DNA from 3 places in the Streptomyces sp. NPDC003034 genome. Region 1 is predicted to be linked to each of the others. Evidence: riboswitches for the same ligand, from Rfam matches in the RefSeq annotation. Region 1 holds a riboswitch; each other region holds the start of a gene.
The links. A riboswitch is a leader RNA that binds a small molecule or an ion and turns the genes downstream of it on or off. The one in region 1 is predicted to bind cyclic di-AMP.
Positions count from the first base shown of each region.

Region 2: linked by a shared signal. The riboswitch ahead of ACWDX7_RS10720 (peptidoglycan DD-metalloendopeptidase family protein) and the one ahead of ACWDX7_RS17270 (M23 family metallopeptidase) in region 1 are both predicted to bind cyclic di-AMP.
Region 3: linked by a shared signal. The riboswitch ahead of ACWDX7_RS23595 (transglycosylase family protein) and the one ahead of ACWDX7_RS17270 (M23 family metallopeptidase) in region 1 are both predicted to bind cyclic di-AMP.

Region 1 is NZ_JBSFTS010000015.1:112,291-117,404, reverse strand. Features, by position in the region: gene ACWDX7_RS17285 (GNAT family N-acetyltransferase) at 1-492, opposite strand, end outside; gene ACWDX7_RS17280 (HPr family phosphocarrier protein) at 712-993, shown strand; gene ACWDX7_RS17275 (GntR family transcriptional regulator) at 1,516-2,193, opposite strand; gene ACWDX7_RS17270 (M23 family metallopeptidase) at 2,400-3,191, opposite strand; cyclic di-AMP (ydaO/yuaA leader) riboswitch at 3,204-3,363, opposite strand; gene ACWDX7_RS17265 (M16 family metallopeptidase) at 3,557-4,924, opposite strand; gene ACWDX7_RS17260 (M16 family metallopeptidase) at 4,945-5,114, opposite strand, start outside.
Region 2 is NZ_JBSFTS010000007.1:64,990-70,103, reverse strand. Features, by position in the region: gene ACWDX7_RS10730 (MBL fold metallo-hydrolase) at 1-486, opposite strand, end outside; gene ACWDX7_RS10725 (SGNH/GDSL hydrolase family protein) at 582-1,367, opposite strand; gene ACWDX7_RS10720 (peptidoglycan DD-metalloendopeptidase family protein) at 1,530-2,558, opposite strand; cyclic di-AMP (ydaO/yuaA leader) riboswitch at 2,561-2,735, opposite strand; gene ACWDX7_RS10715 (tyrosine-protein phosphatase) at 3,058-3,876, shown strand; gene ACWDX7_RS10710 (aspartate aminotransferase family protein) at 3,986-5,114, opposite strand, start outside.
Region 3 is NZ_JBSFTS010000027.1:5,188-10,301, reverse strand. Features, by position in the region: gene ACWDX7_RS23605 (cytochrome P450 family protein) at 1-580, shown strand, start outside; gene ACWDX7_RS23600 (transglycosylase family protein) at 673-1,761, shown strand; cyclic di-AMP (ydaO/yuaA leader) riboswitch at 2,038-2,211, shown strand; gene ACWDX7_RS23595 (transglycosylase family protein) at 2,215-2,934, shown strand; gene eno (phosphopyruvate hydratase) at 3,223-4,515, shown strand; gene ACWDX7_RS23585 (FtsB family cell division protein) at 4,642-5,114, shown strand, end outside.

The sequences.
Region 1 (5,114 bases):
GGCGTCCGTGAACACCTTGATCATTTTGTTGTTCGCGGGGAGCACCTCGGCGGCGAACCGCCGGATGCCGCGCTCCCTGGCCACCGCGCCGATGTGTTCGAGGAGGGTGGAGGCCACCCCGCGGCCCTGGTGGGCGTCCTGGACGAGGAAGGCGACCTCGGCCTCGTCGGCGGGGGCGGAGGCGGGCCGGCCGTCGGCGCCGATCCGGTCGTAGCGGACGGTCCCGATGAACTCCCCGCCGATGGTGGCGGCGAGGCCGACCCGGTCCACGTAGTCGTGGTGCGTGAAGCGGTGCACGTCGCGGTCGGAGAGCCGGGGGTAGGGGGCGAAGAAGCGGTAGTACTTCGACTCGTCGGAGACCTGCTCGTAGAAGCTGACCAGCCGCCCCGCGTCCTGCGCGGTGATGGGCCGGATCCGGGCGGTGCCGCCGTCGCGCAGGACGACGTCCGCCTCCCAGTGGGCCGGGTACGAAGGGTCCGACTCGGTGGTCATGGGGCCCACCTTAAGGCCGGGACGGGCCGGGCGGCCCTGGCGCGGCGCATCCTGCGAGCCGACGTGAATCAGTGCAAGCTGGGGAAGGCCGAAGGCGGGAGATCCGGGCGGCGGGACGGAAGATCCGGGCAGCTGGACGGTCCGAGCATTCCGGTCCGAGCATTCCGGGTGTCGTGAGAGACTGGTCTAGACAACGTTAAGAACCTGAAGGGCATCACCATGGCAGAGCGCCGCGTCAACGTCGGTTGGGCCGAGGGCCTGCACGCTCGTCCCGCCTCGATCTTCGTCCGTGCGACGACCGCTTCGGGCGTCCCGGTGACCATCGCGAAGTCCGGAGGCGACCCCGTCAACGCCGCTTCCATGCTGGCGGTTCTGGGCCTGGGCGCCCAGGGCGGCGAGGAGATCGTCCTCGCGTCCGAGGCCGAGGGCGCGGAGGCCGCGCTGGACCGCCTCGCGAAGCTCGTCGCCGAGGGCCTTGAGGAGCTCCCGGAGACCGTCTGACCCTTCGGGTTCGAGTCACGCGGTGAAGCCGCGGTCCCCGCTGTCCGGCGACCGCGGCTTCGCTGTGTGGTGGGTCGGGCGGGAGCCGGCGGCGCGGGCGGGGAGCGGGGTGGGCCGGCGGGCCGGCCCGAGTCGGGGGCCGGCGCCCGTGACGGCAGCCGGAGGCGATGCACGGCCTCACCGAATCCGCCCGGCTCAGGTCGGCTTGGATCGGCTCAGCTCGGCTCGAATCGGCCCGGCCCGGCCCGGCCCGGCGAAGACTCGCATGGCGCCGAATCCAGCGCCGCCCGAATCAGCAATGCCCTCATCCAGCCGCGCCCGAAGTCCAGCCGCGCCCGAAGTCCAGCCGCGCCCGAAGTCCAGCCGCGCCCGAATTCAGCTCCGCCGGAATTCGTACACCTTGACCGCCCGGGCCGATCATCCGGCCCCCGACCGCCGATAAACGTTCCTGGGCGGTCAGCGAATTCACACCACCCGCAATTCTGGCAGCCACAGCCGACACCCATGTGTATACGGGCTCTGTTAATGCCGGCCGCTCGACATGTTTACGGCAGGTTGCGAAGTCCTCACCGCGGTCCGCAGCCGCGGCCGGTGCGCTCCGGTCGCCCGGTCGGCGTGGAGGGCTGTCAGGGCCCGCGCCCTCTCGGCGTCCCCGCGCGCGACCGCGTCCACGATCGCCCCGTGCTCCGCCCAGGACTCCACCGGCCGGAGCGGCGCCTCCTCCGCGTACATCCACGCGACCTTGTGCCGCATCTGCGTGAGCAGCGCTATCAGTCCGGGGCTGCCGGAAGCCTGTGCGAGCGTCTCGTGGAACCAGCTGCCCAGCGCCCGCAAATCCTCGCCCTGGCCGCGCCTGGCCCGCTCCTGGCCCAGCCTGACCAGTCCGCGCAGCACCTTGAGGTGGGCCTCGGTGCGCCGCCCGGCGGCTCTGGCCGCCGCCAGCGGCTCCACCAGCATCCGCAGCTCCAGGAGGTCGGCGGCCTCCTGCTCGGTCGGCTCCGCCACGCAGGCGCCCGCATGGCGCCGCGTGGTCACGAACCCCTCCGACTCCAGGGTGCGCAGCGCCTCGCGGACGGGGACGCGGGAGACGCCGTACCTGCGGGCGAGCACCTCCTCGGTCAGCCGGCTGCCCGGCTCGAAGACCCCGGAGACGATGTCGTCGCGAATTGCCGTGCATACCGCATGCGCAGGAATACGCAAGACCGGACCTCCGCCTATTTCCGACTGCATCGTCAACGAACGCGCGTGAACGAACGCGCGTGCGCGTACCGCGACTCTATTGCAACACACGATTATTTCCGAGAGCGGTCGGAAATCCGTAAGTTTTGCGGAACGCGAAGACCCCGGCTCGGCGAGCCGGGGTCTTCGGTGAAGGGAGAGGGAGCGACGGTGCGCTGCCGTACGCGTCAGAGGCTGACGCCGTGCGAGCGCAGGTAGGCGACCGGGTCGATGTCCGAGCCGTAGTCGGCGCCGGTGCGGGCCTCGAAGTGCAGGTGGGGACCGCTGGAGTTGCCCGTGGAGCCGGCCAGGCCGATCTGCTGGCCCGGGGCGACCTGCTGGCCGACGGAGACGTTCAGCGCGGACAGGTGCCCGTACTGGGTGTAGGTGCCGTCGTTGTGCTTGATGACGACGTTGTTGCCGTAGGCGCCGCCCCAGCCGGCCTCGACGACGGTACCGATGCCCACCGCGCGGATCGAGGTGCCCGTCGAGGCGTGGAAGTCGATGCCGGTGTGGCTGCCGGAGGACCACATGCCGCCACCGGCGCCGTACTGGGTGCTCACGTACGAGCCCGCGACCGGGGAGACGAAGGTGTTGAGGCGCTTGCGCTCGGCCTCGCGGGCGGCGCGCTCGGCGGCCTCGCGCTCGGCCTTCGCCTTGGCCTCGGCCAGGCGCTTGGCTTCGGCGGCCCGCTGCTTGGCATCGGCCTCGGCCTGCGCCCGCGCGGCGGTGGCCTCGGCGGCCCGCTCCTGGGACTCGGCCTGGTTCTTGATGTCACCCGCGAGGTCCTCGGCCACGACGACGGCGTTGAGGCCGGTGTCCTGGACGGAGTTGTCGATGTCCGCCGCGAACGCCGGGCCCGCGAGGGAGCCGACGACACCAGTGGTGGCGAGGGCGGCGACACCGGCGTAGCCGGCGGTCTTACGGCTCAGACGACTGGAACCGCGGTGCTTACCGGCGGCACGACTGCCAAACGCCATGAAGGGGCTGATCCTTTCCTTCCCTCTCGCCTACCGGGTTAGCTGACGGGTTCGGAGCAGGAAGGTCTCCTACGGGCCTCCTCTTGCGAGGCGGCTCGATTCACCCCAGGGACTGATGTGGGTCCCCGGCTCCCCAGGCTCGCGCCTGACGGGGACTCGGCGATGCTGTCCGCTGCCGCGGGTGCGGCGGGTACGACTGACGAACAGCACGGCCGACGCTAGGCGGATCATCAGTCAATCGCCAAACAGACGCGCCTTTTTGTTGCGTACGCCACATCACATAAAAGCAACCTCACCACTTAACGGACAAAGGGACCCCTGGCGGACAAGCCGCCAGAGGCCCCTTCGGAACCGTCGACAGGGCGTCAGTTGGTGACGACGCTCACGTCCCCGATCCCCAGCGCGCGCACCGGTTCCTCGATGACCGCCGCGTCGCCCACCAGGATCGTGACCAGCCGGTCCACCGGGAAGGCGCTCACGACCGCCGAAGTGGCCTCCACCGTTCCGGTTTCGGCGAGGCGCGCGTACAACTGCGCCTGGTAGTCGTCCGGGAGCTCCTGCTCGACCTGGTCGGCGAGAGTGCCGGCGACAGAGGCCGCCGTCTCGAACTTCAGCGGGGCCACGCCCACCAAGTTCTGCACCGCCACGTCCCGTTCGGCATCGGTCAGACCGCCCTCCGCGAGGGTGCGCAGCACCTTCCAGAGGTCCTCCAGCGCGGGACCCGTGTTGGGGGTGTCCACCGAGCCGCTGATGGCGAGCATCGAGGCGCCCTTGCCGTCGGCGGTGGAGCGCAGCACCTGGCCGAAGGCGCGCACTCCGTAGGTGTACCCCTTCTCCTCGCGCAGCACCTTGTCCAGCCGGGAGGTCAGGGTGCCGCCCAGGCAGTACGTGCCGAGCACCTGGGCCGCCCAGACCCGGTCGTGCCGGTCCGGCCCGATCCGGCCGATCAGCAGCTGCGTCTGGACGGCGCCGGGCCGGTCCACGATGACCACGCGGCCGGTGTCGTCGGCGGTCACCGGCGGCACCGGGAGGGGCTCGGCGGCATCACCCGTCCAGGCCCCCAGCGTGTCCGCCAGCACGGCGTCGAGGTCGATGCCGGTCAGGTCGCCGACGACCACCGCGGTGGCGGCGGCGGGGCGTACGTGGGCCTCGTAGAAGCCGCGTACGGCCGCGGAGTCGATCCGCGCGACCGTCTCCTCGGTGCCCTGCCGCGGGCGGGACATCCGCAGGGACGCCGGGAAGAGCTCCTTGGAGAGCTGCTTGGCGGCGCGGCGCTGCGGGTTGGCCAGCTCGTGCGGGATCTCGTCGAGCCGGTTGCGCACCAGCCGGTCGACCTCGGCGTCGGAGAAGGCGGGCGCGCGCAGTGCGTCGGCGAGCAGGCCGAGCGCCTTGGGCAGGCGGGATGCCGGGACCTCCAGGGAGACCCGCAGGCCGGGGTGGTCGGCGTGCGCGTCGAGGGTGGCGCCGCAGCGCTCCAGCTCGGCGGCGAACTCCTCGGCGGAGTGCTTGTCCGTGCCCTCCGACAGGGCCCGGGCCATGATGGTCGCCACCCCGTCGAGGCCCTCGGGCTCGGCGTCCAGCGGGGCGGCGAGATTGATCTCGACCGCCACCACCTGCTGGCCCGGGCGGTGGCAGCGCAGCAGGGTCAGGCCGTTGGACAGCACCGAGCGCTCCGGGGCCGGGAAGGCCCACGGCTGCGGCTCGCCGGCCTGCGGCTGCGGGTGGAAGGTCATCGTGACGGCTGCGGTGTCGCTCACTGCTCCGCCCCCTCGTTCTCGTTCTCGTCGGACTCAGCGGACTCGCCGGACGCGCCGGCGCCGGCGCCGGCGGCGGGCAGCGGCTCGTACACGAGCACCGCGCGGTTGTCCGGGCGCAGCCGGGCGGCGGCCACGGCCTGGACCTCCTCGGCGGTGATGTCCAGGA
Region 2 (5,114 bases), on a different contig from region 1:
GAGGTGGTCGTAGTGGTCGTGCGAGATGACGACGACGTCCACCGGGCCCAGCGAGGCCAGGGGCACGGGCACCGGATGCAGCCGCCTGGGTCCGGCGAAGGGGAAGGGGGAGCACCGCTCGCCCCACACCGGGTCGAACAGCACGCGGCGCCCGTCGATCTCCGCGAGCACGGTGGAGTGGCCCATCCAGGTCAGGCGCAGTCCGCCGGCCGGCGGCTTCGCCAGCTCGGCCAGGGTCGTCGGGTACACCGGGATCGGCGCGGCCGGACTCCTGCGCAGCCTCTGCTCCTTGTCGAAGTAGATCTTCGCGAACTCCGCCGTCGAGCCCGAGGGCCTGGTCCGGGCCCCGACCGGATTCTGGAAGGCGCCGTCGGCGAAGTTCGGCGAGCGGCGGATGCGCTCCATCCGGGCACCGGTCGGGTCGGCGCCGAAGGCTTCGGTCCGCAGGGCGCGCAGCCGTGGACGCAAGGGACGGGAGCCGGTCAAGGCGCCTCCTGGGACGATGGGGTCAGGACGGTCGTCGGTCTACGACCATCCCAACGCACACCGTCCCCGAAGGATTCCGCGGCGGCGCCCCCGCCCTAGAGCGGCAGCAGGTCGGGCCGCTTCGCCTCGACGTGGTCCCCGGAGGACTCCCCGCGCAGCCGCCGGCCGATCCACGGCACCAGGTGCTCGCGCGCCCACTGGATGTTGTCCCGGGTCACGTCGACCGAGCCGCGCGGCCGCTGCGGCGGCCACGGCTGGTCGGGGTCGGTGGGGACCTGCAGGCCGAGCACCTGCGCGGCGCGCAGCGCGACCCGGGTGTGCCCTTCGGGCGAGAGGTGCAGCCGGTCGGCGTCCCAGGCCCGCCGGTCCTGTACGGACCTCAGCGACCAGAGGTCGAGCACCGGGCAGCCGTAGCGGTCGGCGATGGCGCGGACGTGCGCGCTGTACGTGGCCACCTTGCCCCGCAGGTGCCGCAGGACCGGCACACCGCGGGTGTCGAAGCCGGTCGTGATCATGACCATGCCCACGGCCCCGGTGAGGTCGGCGACGGCCGCCTCGAACCGCTGCGCCACGTCGTCCGGGTCGCTGCCGGGCCGGATGATGTCGTTGCCCCCCGCGCAGAAGGTCACCAGGTCCGGCGCGAGCGCCTTCGCCCGGGGAACCTGTTCGGCCACGATCTGGTCGAGGAGCCGTCCGCGCACGGCCAGGTTCGCGTACCGGAAGTCGTGCTCGTCCCGCTGGTCGGCCAGGAGCACGGCAAGCCGGTCCGCCCAGCCGAGAAGCGAATCCCCGGGCCCCGGGTCCCCCACGCCCTCGGTAAAGCTGTCCCCGATCGCCGCGTACGAGCCGATGGTCTTGAGTTTCGTCGTCGTCGCTGCCACGGAACGACATCCTTCACCCCCGCGGGCGACTTACGCCAACGTAAGCAGGGGTTGACGGGCCGTGATCTATACCACCCGACGGGTAAGGAATAAGTACACGTCAGGCCGGGCCCCCCCTCAGGCCCCGGCCTGACGCCGTTCGTACTGCGGCCGCGGGTGCCGTCAGATGCTGACGCCCTTCGAGCGGAGGTAGCTCACCGGGCTGATGTCGGAGCCGTAGGACGGGCCGGTGCGGATCTCGAAGTGGAGGTGCGGGCCGGTCGAGTTGCCGGTGGAGCCGACGAGGCCGATGCGCTGGCCGCCGGTGACGCTCTGGCCGACGGAGACGGAGAGCGCGGACATGTGGGCGTACTGGGAGTACTTGCCGTCGGCGTGCCGGATGATGACCTCGTTGCCGTACGAGCCGGCCCATCCGGCGGAGACGACGGTGCCCGCGCCGATGGCCTTGACGGTGGTGCCGGAGCTCGCCATGAAGTCCACGCCGGTGTGGTAACCGGAGGACCACATGCTTCCGCTGGCCCGGTACTGCGTGGAGATGCCGCCGCTGACCGGGGCGACGAAACCGGAGGCGGTGGGGGTGCTGGAACCGGAAGAGGTCTGGCCGGAGGCGGAGGTTCCCGCCGAGGACCGGGCGGTGGACTGCGCCGGCTTCTCGGCCTGCTTCTGGACGGGCTTCTCGGCGGGCTTCTCGGCCCGCTTCTGGGCCGGCTTCTCCGCCGGGGCCTTCGGGGCCGGCTGGACCTTGGGGGCTGCCTGGGCCGGCTTGGCCGGGGCCGCGGCCGCCGCCTTCCCGCCGAGCGTCAGCTTCAGGCCCGGGTGGATCAGCGAGGGGTCGGCTCCGACGGCCTCCCGGTTGTCGGCGTACAGCTGCTGCCAGCCGCCCTCCAGCCGGCGCTCCGCCGCGATCTTGGAGAGGTAGTCGCCCGGGACCACCGTGTACTGGGTCGGGGCGGCCTGCGCGGCGGCGGTGGGCGTCGCCTGCGGCGCCACGGGAGCCTGCTGGATCAGCTGGACCTGCGGCGCCTGCACGGTGGAGGCGGAGGCGGCCGAGACGGTCGGCGCACCGGCCGCCTGGGCGCCAGTGGCGCCCATCAGCGGCAGCGCGAGCGCCGCGCCACCGGTGCCGGCGACGGCGAAACCGCGGGATATCGAACCGGACTTGGGACGGCGGTGCTTGCCCTTTGCAGGCATGGCGAATTCCTCTCCGGCGCCTGCGAGGTGAGCTGTCGGGTTCGGACTGGAGATGTCCGGCCGTACACATGGGGCACATGTACGGCTTCACCCCGAGCCGTCCCGGTTCAAAGAGCCGGAACGGCGGCTTACCTGGTTCCCCCGCTCCTGCCGCGCGTGAGTAGTCGGGTGCGGTTTCCGGGCGGCGGCAGGATTTGGCGGTCCACCCGGGATCGATCGCGAAGGTAATCGAGTCCGGGCGCGGGGAACAAGCCATGAATTTGCTGACGGAATCACAGGGATGAGGGATCGGCGGAATTACGGTCACCCTCCGTCCATTCCGGCCCGCCAACAACCGCCCCCGCTAGGCGATTCGCTTTCCGCGATCAGGCACTCACGGTCACCGTATGATCTGGCTCACGGGGGCGACCCGATGTCCCTTTTGAGAACGGCGAGTTATGGCTAAGTAGTGGCCAAGTAGTGTAATTCGGACACCCCAGGACTACGCGGAGGAGTTCCCGTGACCCAGCAGATACCCCCGGCCTCACTGGCGCGGCCGGAGCCGGAGCCCGCGCTGACCGGGGTGCGCAACTTCCGTGACGTGGGCGGACTGCCGACCTCGGACGGACGGAGGGTCAGAAGGGGGCGACTCTTCCGAAGCGGACATCTGGCGCATGCCACCGAAACCGACGCAGAGTTCCTGTCAGCGCTCGGGCTGCGCACCGTCTTCGACTTCCGCAACGAGGCCGACCACGCCCTGGAGGGCCCGGACGTCGAACTGCCCGGCGTACGGAATGTGAACATCCCGCTGTCCGACCCGGCCGACGGGCGCGAGTTCTGGAAGATGGTCAGCGACAGCGACCTGGACCGGCTGCGCGCCGTGCTCGGCGAGGGCAAGGGCGCGGCCCGCATGGCGGACTCCTACCGCGGGATCATCAGGCACCGCACCGCCGAACACAGCCGGGTCGTGCACTCCCTCGCCGAGGACGGCGTCCCCGCCCTGATGCACTGCGCGGCGGGCAAGGACCGGGCAGGCCTGTCGATCGCCGTCACCCTGCTGGCGCTCGGTGTGGAGCGCGAGGCGATCGTGGCGGACTACCTGGAGTCGAACGCCCCGCACCGCCGTTACGTGCTGCGCCACAGCGGCCCGGCTGCCGAGGCGCGCTCCCCCGAGGTCATGGAACTGCTCGCGCCGCTCTTCGACGCCCGCGCCGAATACCTGACCGCGGCCTTCGACACCATCGACGGGCACTGGGGCGGGGTCGAGCGCTACCTGGCCGAGGGTCTCGGGCTCACGCCCGACACCCTCGGCCGGCTCCGCGAGCAACTGCTCGACTGACCCCGCCCCCGACGCTCGCCCCCTCCCCCGGCGGTCCAGCGCCCACAACCAGGGAGCGGAGGGCGCCGGAGCAGGGGGGCGCCGGATCAGGGGGCGCCGGGGCAGGCCGTCAGCCGTTGCCGACGGCCTGCTTCACCAGTGTTCTGCCGAACTCCCACATCAGAGCGCCGCCGCCGTGCGCCTCGTCCATGACCGACCGGAAGGCGCCGACGAACCGGTCGACGTCCCGCTCGTCCAGCACCAGCGGCGGAATGAGCTTGATCACTTCGAGGTGGTCGCCGGAGACCTGGGTGAGGATGCGGTGCTTCTGGAGCAGCGGCACCACGACCATCTGCGCGAACAGCCCCTTGCGGGCCGCCTGCAGCATGGCCCACCGGCCGCGCAGCGCAAGCGAGGACGGCCGGCCGAATTCGATGCCGATCATCAGCCCGCGCCCCCGCACCTCGTGCAGCAGCTCGTACCCGTCCACCAGCGCCGCGAGGCGTCCGCGCAGCAGGTCGCCCATCGCCCGCGCGTTGGCCACGACCTCCTCGTCCTCCATCACGGACAGCACCGCCAGGCCGGCCGCCATCGCCTGGGCGTTGGACCCGAAGCTCGCCGAGTGCACGAGCACGCGGTCCATGGACGAGTAGACCTTCTTGAAGATCCAGTCCCTGCCCAGGGTCGCGCCGACCGGTACGTATCCGCCCGACAGCGCCTTGGCCACGCACACCAGGTCCGGCTCCACGCCCGGCTCGTGCTGGTACGCGTAGAAGTCACCGGTCCGTCCCAGGCCGGTCTGTACCTCGTCCACGATCAGCAGCGCCTTGTGCCGGTGCAGCAGTTCCTGCGCGGCGAGGAGGAACCCGGGCGGGGCTTCGAGTACGCCCTTGCCCTGGATCGGCTCGACGATGAAGGCCGCCACGTCCCCCCGCCGCAGCTCCCGCTCCAGGGCGGCCAGGTCGCCCAGCTCGATCCTCGTGTCGGGGAGCAGCGGGTCGAAGCCGTTCCGGAAGCCGCTCTCCCCGTTCACCGAGAGGGAGCCGGTGGTCAGCCCGTGGAAGGCGTGGTCGCAGTAGAGGATCCTGGTTCGCCCGGTGGCGTAGCGGGCGAACTTCAGGGCCGTCTCCACCGCCTCCGTACCGCTGTTGCCGAAGAAGACCCGGTCCAGATGCGGGCTGTACGAGAGCAGCTTCTCGGCCAGCAGTCCGGGCAGGGGCTGGCAGTCGAAGCGGGTGAGGTCGGCGAGCTGGGCGTCC
Region 3 (5,114 bases), on a different contig from region 1:
CCTGACCGAGGGCGAGGCCACCGCGATGGCCTTCATCCTCCTCTTCGCGGGTTTTGAAACCACGGTCAATCTGGTGGGTAACGGGCTCTATGCCCTCTTTTGTCATCCCGACCAGCGCCGACGGCTCCAACGCTCCCTGGCGGCGGGCGAGAGCCACCTGCTGGCCACCGGCGTCGAGGAACTCCTGCGGTACGACGGCCCCGTGGAGCTGGCCACCTGGCGGTACGCCACCGAGCCGCTCACCCTCGCGGGCCAGGACATCGCGGTCGGCGAGCCGGTCCTGGTGGTCCTGGCCGCCGCAGACCGGGACCCCGAGCGGTTCGCCGACCCCGACACCCTCGACCTCTCGCGCGCCGACAACCAGCACCTCGGCTACGGCCACGGCATCCACTACTGCCTCGGCGCACCGCTGGCCCGGCTGGAGGGGCAGACCGCGCTCGCGACGCTGCTGACCCGCCTTCCGGACCTGGAGCTGGCCGTGGATCCGTCCGAACTGCGCTGGCGCGGCGGGCTCATCATGCGCGGTCTGCGCACGCTGCCCGTCCGCTTCACCCCTTATGGGTCTAGGCGGAACGACTGACTCCGAGTCAGTTCCTGTCGGAACTTGTGACAATCGTTCGAAGGCCGCTAGGTTCTGCCGTTACCCCGCCGTTATGCGAAAGGTACAGCCTCATGCGTTCCGGGAACGGCCGCCACAGACGCCCCCGCCAGGTCCCCGCGCTGGTGGTAACAGCCGGAGTCACTGGCTCCGCGCTGGCCCTGCCACTGCTCGCCGCCACCAGTGCCACCGCCGCCGACACCTCCACGTGGGACAAGGTCGCCGAGTGCGAGAGCGGGGGTACGTGGAGCGCCAACTTCGGCAGCGGCGCGTACGGCGGGCTCCAGTTCACCCAGGAGCAGTGGCGCAGCGCCGGCGGTCTCGACTTCGCCGAGCGGCCCGACCTGGCCAGCCGCTCCCAGCAGATCGCCGTAGCCGAACGGGTGCTGGCCTCGCAGGGGCCGCAGGCGTGGCCGCTGTGCGCGGCGTCCGCCGGGCTGACCCAGCAGGGCCCCGCCGCCGCCGTGGACCCCGGCCTGCCCGGCGGTACCAGTGCCATCGCCCCGAGCCCGTCCCGCCCGGACCAGGCCGTGCCCTCCGCCGGCACCGGCGCCCCCGCCCGGGACTTCGGGGCCCCCACCCCGGCCGCGCCCAGTCCGTCCGAGAGCCCCTCGTACGGGACCCCCGAGGGCCCGCTCGCGCCGTCCATCGGACTGCCCGTCATGCCGCCGCCGGACGACCCGACCACGGCTCCGGCGCCGCCCGTGCTGCCCGGCGACCCGACGACCGCTCCGGTGCTCCCCGTACTCCCCGGGGACCCCACCGCGACTCCGGCGCCGCCCGTGCTGCCCGGCGACCCGACCACCGCCCCGGTGGCCCCCGGCGCCCCCACCGCCCCGGCGGACCCGGGCGCCCCCACCGCCCAGCCCTCCCCGGACGCCTCGGCCGCCCCCACGCCGACCGCGCCCACCGCTCCGGCGCCCGTCGCGGACGGGTCCGGCGGCAAGCACCGAGGTACGCCCGCCGTCGAGCTGCCCCTCGCGTCTGATCCCGCGTCGGCCCCCACGTACACGGTCAAGTCGGGCGACACTCTGGCGACCATCGCGGACGCCAACGGACTGGAGGGCGGCTGGAACGCGCTCTACTCGGTCAATGAGCAGGTCATCGGCGGAGACGCCAACTTGATCAAGCCCGGCCAGAATCTGGATCTAACCGCGGAATAGGGGCACTTCGGGCGCACGTAAAGGTCCGATTGCCCGTTTTCGGCAAGTGAGACATGTGTCTCTTCCGGTCAACTGGCGTGTCATGCCCCGGAGCTCCCGCAAACCCGGTCCTCACCTGCGCAAACACCCTTGCGAAGGGCGCAAGTAGGGGTGGTTTCTCCCCGATGTCGCGCGTTGAACATCGGGGAGGGACCTGGCTACCTTCTGAATCGCCCGCCACCGCGGGCTCCTTCGACCGCATCGCCGAATCCTGCCGGCGGACGGAGGGAACAGTCGTCGCGTCAAGCGCCGAAGGCAGGAGCGGGGGAACCAAGGTAGGCGCCGGGAGCGGCCGTTCGAGAGACGGTCACGCCACCGGCTAGGGGTTAAGTCGCGCGCTAGGCCGCGCGGCCGGGCAACTCATCCGCCCGAACCCGACAGCTCACCTCGTAGGCGTCGGTGAGGAGAAACTCCATGCTGCTTTCTGGCAAGGGCAAGCACCGCCGCGCCTCCAAGGCCGCCCGCATCGTCACGCTCGCCGGTGTCGCCGGCGTCGCCGTCGCGGCGCCCCTGATGACCGCGGGTACCGCGAGCGCCGCCACGGCCTCCGAGTGGGACCGCGTCGCGCAGTGCGAGTCCGGTGGCAACTGGGCCATCAACACGGGCAACGGCTACTACGGCGGCCTGCAGTTCTCGTCCTCCACGTGGGCCGCGTACGGCGGCAAGTCCTACGCCGCGCAGGCCAACCAGGCCTCGAAGGCCCAGCAGATAGCCGTCGCCGAGAAGGTCCTCAAGGGCCAGGGCAAGGGCGCCTGGCCGCACTGCGGCGTCGGCCTGTCGAACTCCTCGTATGCCGGCGGCGGCGCTGCCGAGGCCCCGGCCAAGCCCAAGGCCGCGCCGAAGAAGACCGAGCAGAAGGCCGAGCAGAAGGCCGCGCCGAAGAAGGAGACCAAGCGCTCCGAGGCCCCGACCACCCGCTCCGAGCGCTCGACGGCCCCGGCCCCGGCCAAGCCGAAGACGGAGGCCCCGAAGACCGGCAACGGCTCGTACGAGGTCAAGTCCGGCGACACCCTGGGCACCATCGCCGAGGCCAACGGCGTCAACGGCGGCTGGGAGAAGCTCTTCGAGCTGAACAAGGACATCGTCTCGGACGCCGACCTGATCTTCCCGGGTCAGAAGCTGAAGCTCAGCTGAACACCGCGGCCATAGCACCGCCGCGGCCCTAGCCGCTGTGGTGCATCCGCCCACGCAGAATCCCGCCGCCCGGCGCGTCTCCCCCCACGCGCCGGGCGGTGGCGTTCGCCGGGCAGAGCCGCACGGACCGCGAGCTCTATGTCCTGGAAGAAGGGTATTCGTGCCCTTTTTCGTCCCAGGACCCGGGCGGTCGGCGGGCTGATCGCCGCGGGCCGGTTAGGCTCTAGTCGGCAAGGCCGTCCCATGGCCTGATGCCACCGCACACCCAGCGTCACATCCCAGAAGGAGATGCTCGTGCCGTCCATCGACGTCGTCGTAGCCCGGGAAATCCTGGACTCCCGAGGCAACCCCACGGTCGAGGTCGAGGTGGGCCTCGACGATGGCAGCACCGGCCGTGCTGCCGTTCCGTCCGGCGCCTCCACCGGTGCATTCGAGGCCATCGAACTCCGTGACGGTGACCCCGACCGTTACATGGGCAAGGGTGTCGAGAAGGCCGTCCTCGCCGTCATCGAGCAGATCGGCCCGGAGCTGGTCGGCTACGACGCCACCGAGCAGCGGCTGATCGACCAGGCCATGTTCGACCTGGACGGCACCGAGAACAAGGGCTCTCTCGGCGCCAACGCCATCCTCGGCGTCTCCCTCGCCGTCGCGCACGCCGCGTCCGAGGCTTCGGACCTGCCGCTCTTCCGCTACCTCGGCGGTCCGAACGCGCACCTGCTGCCCGTTCCGATGATGAACATCCTCAACGGCGGGTCGCACGCCGACTCCAACGTGGACATCCAGGAGTTCATGATCGCCCCGATCGGCGCGGAGTCCTTCTCCGAGGCCCTGCGCTGGGGTGCCGAGGTCTACCACACCCTCAAGAAGGTGCTGAAGACCAAGGGCCTCTCCACCGGCTTGGGCGACGAAGGCGGCTTCGCCCCGAACCTGGAGTCCAACCGCGCCGCCCTGGACCTCATCATCGAGGCCATCAAGGAGGCCGGCTACACCCCGGGCCGCGACATCGCGCTCGCGCTCGACGTCGCCGCGTCCGAGTTCTACAAGGACGGCAAGTACCAGTTCGAGGGCCAGTCCCGCTCGGCCGCCGAGATGACCGACTACTACGAGGAGCTCGTCTCCGCGTACCCGCTGGTCTCCATCGAGGACCCGCTGTACGAGGACGACTGGGCCGGCTGGAAGAACATCACCGACCGCCTGGGCGCCAAGGTCCAGATCGTCGGCGACGACCTCTTCGTCACCAACCCCGAGCGGCTGGCCCGCGGTATCGAAGAGGGCTCCGCGAACGCCCTGCTCGTGAAGGTGAACCAGATCGGTTCGCTGACCGAGACCCTGGACGCCGTCGAGATGGCCCAGCGCAACGGCTTCAAGTGCATGATGTCGCACCGCTCCGGCGAGACCGAGGACGTCACCATCGCCGACCTCGCCGTCGCGGTGAACTGCGGTCAGATCAAGACCGGCGCCCCGGCCCGCTCCGACCGCGTCGCCAAGTACAACCAGCTGCTGCGCATCGAGGAGATCCTCGACGACGCCGCCGTGTACGCCGGCCGCTCCGCCTTCCCCCGGTTCCGCCCCGCGAACTGATCGGCGAAGGCCAGGGCCGGGAGCTCGGCCTGCCGGCTGCGCCTGGCCTCCGTACGTCCCCGCACTCGGTCCCGTACCGTGTGCGGGGACGTATTGCGTAGTGCGTACACAGGGGAGGCGGGATCAATGGCCGGGAACCGGGATCGGTTCTCCACCTTCTCCACCGCGACCAGGCTCAAGCAGCTCGGCGAGCGGACCGCCGCCCACGTCTACCGCTCGCAGTCGCGCCGCCAGGTCCGCCGCAGCCGGCTGACCGGCCGGGCCGCCCTGCTCGTGCTGGTCCTCTGTACCCTGGTCGTCGCCCTGGCGTATCCGATGCGCCAGTACGTCTCCCAGCGCTCGGAGATCGCGGAGCAGCAGCGGGCCGCCGCCGCGGCGAAGGACCGCCTCGAACGGCTCCGGGACGAGAAGGCCCGCTGGCAGGACGATGCCTACGCGGAGCAGCAGGCGCGCAAGCACCTGCACTTCCTGCGCCCCGGAGAGATCGGCTACATCATGACCGACCCCGGGGCCGAGGCGGCGGAACGCCACCGCGGGGGCCAGGCCGGCTCCGACCGGCCCTGGTACTCGAACGTCTGGGACGGCGTCGACAAGGCCGA